DNA from 2 places in the Pseudoalteromonas sp. MMG012 genome. Region 2 is predicted to be linked to the other one. Evidence: riboswitches for the same ligand, from Rfam matches in the RefSeq annotation. Region 2 holds a riboswitch; the other holds the start of a gene.
The links. A riboswitch is a leader RNA that binds a small molecule or an ion and turns the genes downstream of it on or off. The one in region 2 is predicted to bind lysine.
Positions count from the first base shown of each region.

Region 1: linked by a shared signal. The riboswitch ahead of lysC (lysine-sensitive aspartokinase 3) and the one ahead of dapA (4-hydroxy-tetrahydrodipicolinate synthase) in region 2 are both predicted to bind lysine.

Region 1 covers NZ_JAGJEF010000003.1:47,554-50,979, forward strand. The annotation lists gene J8L97_RS01780 (DUF924 family protein) at 1-322, opposite strand, end outside; gene lysC (lysine-sensitive aspartokinase 3) at 425-1,771, opposite strand; lysine riboswitch at 1,859-2,030, opposite strand; gene nhaD (sodium:proton antiporter NhaD) at 2,149-3,396, opposite strand.
Region 2 covers NZ_JAGJEF010000017.1:35,288-38,713, forward strand. The annotation lists gene J8L97_RS08300 (2,3,4,5-tetrahydropyridine-2,6-dicarboxylate N-succinyltransferase) at 1-416, opposite strand, end outside; gene dapA (4-hydroxy-tetrahydrodipicolinate synthase) at 427-1,311, opposite strand; lysine riboswitch at 1,424-1,631, opposite strand; gene J8L97_RS08310 (response regulator) at 1,782-3,426, shown strand, end outside.

The DNA of each region.
Region 1 (3,426 bases), on a different contig from region 2:
AAAAGCTTAGCTCAGTATCATTTAAGCGTTTATCGAAGCCTTTATCAATGGCATTTTGCGCGAGACACAACGCCAATGGATCCGCAGAAAAAGCCTCTGGTGTATCTCGAAACATATTCCTAGAAAACTGGTCGAGCACGATTATTTCACACAAAGTGCCCACAGGATCAGCTCGCCAATGTGCGAGTTCTCCTTGTACAGCCATTCTATAATGAACCATAAATTGGGATTTTATTTTGATGTCAAAATGCGCGGACTTTTGCCACCAATCAGACTCTGAACAAGTGACAAACCAAAAATTATAGATATCTTGATACTGCATGACGGCCTCCCAGTTTATGTAATAGTCACTTTACTCGGGATTCAACCACCATGCAATCTAAAACTTAATTACTAGTTATTGTTACTAAAAAGATACTAGCCGCTATGCAGCCTCCAGTAACTTCGCATGAATGGCTTGAACCACATTATCCGAGTCTGTTTGTTCAACCAAAAAGCACAAATTGTGCTTACTTGCGCCATGGCAAATCAGTCGAATATTGAAATCACTGAGCACTTGCATTAAGTTGACTTCATGCTGACGTAACTGGATCTGAGAACCAATAAGAGCCACCAGTGTTAAATTGTTCTCAACAGTAACATGACAAAATTGGCTTAGCTCTTCTAAACAATCTTGATCAAGTTCAGGTCGTGACGCGTTCAGTGCGTTATCTAGCGTGATCGCGACACTTATTTCTGATGTTGTTACCAAGTCCACTGAGATATTATAAGCACTCAATATCGTGAAGATACGCGCCAAAAAACCACTAGCTAGTAACATCTCAGGACTCTTTAGCGTGAGCAATATTTGATTTTTCCGCTGCGTAACAGCTCTGATCCCTGCTTGTGATGATGTGTCTTTTTCAATCCAAGTGCCGCCTGCTTGTGGGTCGCGGCTCGATCCGACAAACACTGAAATATTACTGCGGCTAGCTGGTAATATTGTTGCTGGATGTAATACCTTCGCACCAAAAGTAGCCATCTCTGCTGCTTCATCAAAACTCAATTTGGCAATAGGTGTAGCTTTTACACACAGTCTCGGATCTGTACTAAAAATACCAACAACATCAGTCCAGATATGAACACTTTTTGCTTCTATAGCTTCCGCTAATAAAGCCGCACTGTAGTCAGAGCCACCACGTCCCAGCGTCGTTGTTTGATTATACGGATCGCTGCCGATAAAACCTTGAGTCACAATCACCTTCTCACCTAACAATGGTATTAAGTGCTTATGAGCCGCCACCTGTGTCGCTGCAATATCCGGTGTGGCTTTACCAAATTGGTTATCAGTCTTTAACACTTTACGTACATCAAATCGCTCGGCGTTTACGCCAATATCTCTGAGTACTTGGGTAAATAAAAATGACGATAAACGCTCCCCAAAACTCAACATTTCATCACACTGTTGTGCACTTAACGCGGGTAAAGACGCCAACGACTTTAGCTCATCAAGGGTTAAATTAAATAACTGTGCTAAATCCGCTTCCAGTGTTAAATGGGCTAAAATCGAGTCCTGAATTTTAATGATGTTATCGACTAACGCCATACGTGCACTTTCGTCGGCTTTTTGTTGCGTTAGCGTTACTAGATGATTTGTCACTCCCGCACTGGCACTCACGGCAACAACACGTACATTATTGTCATCGTGAATAATTTGCGCACAACGGTGCATGGCATCAAAATCGGCTACACTGGTGCCACCAAACTTTGCGACCGTGTACTGTGAACTCATAATATCTCCTTTTGACTGCATTGGGGGCAATCATAATAAATAAGGAGAACTTGGCAATTAAGGTGCTTTGTAAATAAAGAAGGAACCATTGCCAGAAGCTCTCCACCAAAACGGTGACAGTTCCAAGGATTCAACCTCGTAAACCGAAAGTTCACAGTGACGTGCTATGAACTTCCTCGGCGAGTACTTCCCTCTTTAGTGGTCTTTGGCGTTCGTCACCTTTCACTAAATACCTAAGTATCGCACCTCTTCTGTTTATTTTGCCTCGTCATTACTGAACACAGGCAAAATAAAAGCCCGCATATTACGCGGGCTAAAAACAAAGTAACGTTTAGACGTCTAGGTGTCAAGTGCTAAATTGTACCTTTTGTAGTGAACTACATAAATTGCCCTGCGACATACGCTCCAGCATAGCCAATGGTATATGCAATCAACAAATATAAAAACATACGCAAGTAGCTCATGAACGTCAGTGCTTTCACTTTGCTCATCGCGATAATTCCCGCAGCAGATCCTATCACTAACATTGAACCACCTACCCCTGTCGCATAGGTAAACATCAACCATTGCTGTGGCGTCATCACAATATCGGCCTTTAATAAAGCGGCCGTTAACGGTACGTTATCAACTGCCGCTGAGAGTAATCCCATTAAATAATTGGCATATTCTGGTGCAATGTAAACATACAGGTCTGTAAACATGGCCAGGACACCCACTTCTTTGAGCGCGCCAACAAGTAATAGTACACCAACAAAGAATAATAGAGTGTCGTACTCAATCTCTCGAATATAATCAATAATTTTCTTGTTCACATCTTTCTTGCGCATTAAGAATTGAGCAACCAAAAACATCAACGACAAACCAAATAAGAATGTAAGTAAAGGCGGCACTTGATACTGCACACTCAAAAATAACGTCGCAAAAATTGTCGAAGTAAATATCACTGCAATCGTTATATCCGTTTTCTCTATCCGTCTTTGTATCTGCTTTTCAAAGCGTAGTTGCTCATTCATACCTATAGACAACATAGCTGCCAGCGCTATCACACTCACCAGCGCAGGACCGACAAGTAACAATAAATTAGGAATAGTGACTTTGTCCGCTAAGAAGATCATTAATGTTGTTACATCACCTGTAATGAGTGACACACCACCAGAGTTAACACTAAAAATAATTAGTGTTGCATACTTAATTAACTTCTTTGGATCTAGCTTCAACGACATAACTACTGCCAAAGAAATCAAGGTTGCGGTAATATTGTCTGAAACCGAGGAAAATACAAAAGCGGCAATGCCTACCAAGAACATAAGCTTACGCTCACTGATCTGAGATGGCATAACACGATGCACGATATTTTGTATAAACCCCTTAGAGTTTAAATAGGCCACAAACGTCATTGCAGCCATCAAAAACAACCACAGTGTGGCGATTTCAAGAATGTTATGATCTAGCGCATGTTGTACATTTTCTGGGCTTTGACCATGAATAGGTGAGATAAAAGCGATAATCCAACATAAAGTACCAAAAAAAAGGGTGGTTTTGGCCTTGTTTACATGGATGATATCCTCTATAACGATAAGCACAAACGCAATCGCTATTAGGGTAAGGATAATGGGCGTAACCATAATGCGTAAACAACCTGTAATTAAAAGTTA
Region 2 (3,426 bases):
ATAGGCTCAAGTACACCACCAAGTTGGACTGCGGCACTTAAATGTACATTTTTACCTACTTGAGCACATGATCCTACTAATGCGTGGCTATCGACCATAGTACCTTCACCTATGTAGGCACCGATATTCACATATGCTGGTGGCATGATAATGGTACCCGATGCAACATGCGCACCACGGCGAACACTACTGCCACCAGGGACCATACGAACGCCTGCTTCAGCTGCAAACCCTTGTGGTGCTAAATTATGTTTATCAACAAAACCACCCGGGAATTCAATATTATTGCCATTTTTAAAAGCTTCTAAAATACCTTGCTTTATTTCGATATTAGCGTGCCAGTTGCCTTGTTCGTCTTGTGTCGCAGCACGTACACTGCCATTTTCTAAATTGTTTAATAGTTCTAACCAGCTCATAATAACTGCCTTAATTCCAAGATAAAATTGTGGTGTTTGCACGGTCAATTGCCTGAGTACACGGCAACTCTAGGTGCGTTAATGGAGGACGTAAATTAGGGGTACTAAGTTTGCCCTGTACATGCATTAATACTTTGACTGGAATGGGATTAGCCACTGAAAATAGGCTATTAACAGCATCAGTCCAAGTTGTAAACAAGTTAGGAAAAGTCCCCGCTAACGAGCGGCGAACAAACTCAGCGGTTTGCTTTGGCCAGGCATTTGCGGCCACGGATACGAGTCCAGCAGCTCCGGCTTGAGCAAAATATGGCATGAGGCCGTCATCGCCACTAAAAATAGCGAGAGTTGGATTGGCTTTTCTGAAAGCTTCAAACACTCCAATATCACCGCTGGCCTCTTTGAGTGCCCATAAATTTGTATGGTGGGCTAGATTTTTGAGCACTTGGGGTGTGATGGATACCCCACTGCGTCCAGGTACGTTGTATAACATACAAGGTAAGTCAGTGGCGCTCAGCAGGGTGTCAAACCATTGTGTTTGGCCGACTACCCCAGGTTTTGTGTATAACGGAGAGCCAAGCAACAGTGCATGAATCGGCTGGCTATTACAAAACGCCACCCATTCGGACTGATCTTGTAAGTTCATACCGCCCACAGCCACCATAATAGGGACGTCTAATTGCATGTTGCAAACAGTCTCGACAATGCACTTATGCTCAGCAGAGCTTAAGGCCAGCCCTTCACCAGTACTGCCAAGCAGGAGAATACCGTTATTTGCTTGCGCTTGTTCATTCACAAGCGAATGTAAAGTGTCATAGTCAACTTGGTTATTCGCATCAAAAGGCGTAACTAAGGCTGTCCACAACGGATAGTTGGATAAATCGTATTGTGATTTCATCTCTACCGAACTTATATCTTGTTCGGGGTCTGGAGTGAGTCCAAACTTCGAACAGTTAAAATTCGAAGAGCAATGGACTTAAAAATGACAAGGCGAGTGGCCTTATTATTTTAAGACCAGAAGCTCTCCACCAAACATATGTGCGTTGTTAATATGATTAACGCTGCAATTGGTGACAGTCGCTGGGATTCAACCCAGTCGCCCGAAATGTATACTGAGCAAATAGTATATATTTCTCGGCGTTAGTTCCCCTCCTTGTGTGTCATGGGAGTTTGCTCTCCTCAACACAAGTACCTGAATAACGCACCTCTTCCAGCCCTAGGCCAACATATTACTCGGTGAGTTTACATTGACCCTCAAATAGGGTGAGCACGCATTGAAACACTTTAGCCATCTAGGTGTCAAGTGAGGTTATGTTAGTTTTCAATTTTTACACTACACTTTATGGCAAATAGGATGGATAAGTTAATATGCGTAATATCATTAAGTCTATGCGCAGCCGTTATTTTATCGCAGTGTTGGTAATGGGGGTATTAGTCACATTGGCGGCTGCGGCGATGCAATACCTTTTGCAGCAAAAACAAGAGGATGCGGAGCTTATTAATCGTGCAGGTATGCAACGTATGTTGGCACAGAAAATAGCGTTACACGTCAATCAAATTGTTTTTTATAAAAAAGAGCAAAAGCTCACCCAGACACTTTTTACAGAGTTGGATAAAAGTGTGCGCGTATTTTCGGCCAATCATCAGATGATCCTAGGTGAAAAAGAGGGGAAATATGTATTTTTGTCTGAAACGTTAATGACATTGTATTTTGATGCGCCGGCTAATTTGAATAAACGGAGCTTAGACTTTTTAGCGTTATATGACTCTAAAACCTTCAGTGCAGAGGTGGCTATTAAGATGGCCAATGAAGCACAGGTATTACTATTTTATCAACAACAAGCTGTGCAACTTTTTGAGCAAGGTGCTAATCGTAAAGTGGCATTAACACGTTTGTTTGAATTTGTATTCTGGGTCAGTGCAATCGTTGTGCTTTGGTTAGAAGTGGTATTTATCTTTAAACCAATGGAGAAAAAGGTAAGGGATACAATCGATTCTCTTGAACTTCAAAAACAAAAAACGCAGCATGCCTTAACCATGAAAACGCACTTTCTTGCTCGTGCAAGTCATGAGTTAAGAACGCCTTTACAAGCTATTTTGGGTTTTTTAAACCTATACCGCCAAGATGGGGCGCAATCACAGCTGACACAAGTAGAGGTGTCGGCGAAGCAATTAGTTAACCAGTTGAATGCAATTCAAGAGTTTAGTCGTTGGGAGCAAGGAGATATTCTGGTGTCGGTGGTGCCTGATGATCTTACTCAAACGCTGATGCAGGCGATTTCACCCCATGAATATGAAGCACAGCGGAAAAAGATAGCATTAGAGACCGAGTTTTCATTTTCTACATCATTGGTTATTGCTTGTGATCATGAACACCTGGCGTGGATCATTGGCCAATTAGTTGATAATGCGATTAAATTCACCGAGCAAGGCAGTGTATTAATCGAGGTGTATTTAGATGAAACTCTGACTTACTTGCAGATCGCCGTAAAAGATACCGGGTGTGGTTTTTCTGGTGTTTCGCCGCTTTCAAGCAATGTGGCAGAGACACACTTTCAAGGTTTACAGCTAGGCTTGGTACGGTGTAAATGGTTGTTAGATGCCATGGGCGGAGACATAGAGTTTGAAAAGGGGCTATCTAGCGGTACCGTGGTACGGGTAAAAACCCCTATTTATCTCGTGCAAAGCCAACAAGAACAACATTGTCAACTACGGCCTTTAACTGGTTTATTAGTGGAAGATAACCCATTAAATGCAAAGATAATTAAAAAAGTACTAGAGACATTTTCAATTACCGTGAAGCATGTTGAGCATGGATTGGCAGCTGTCGATGATTTGAGTACTCATCATTATGATGTGATTTTTATGGATTTAAATATGCCGGTGATGGATGGCTTTCAGGCCATTGAATATATTCGACAAACACTGGGCTTATCTGAACCCATCATTGTTGTGACCGCAAATAGTGAACCAGTAGAATTAAATCGGGCAAAAGCGCTGGGTGCTGACGTGA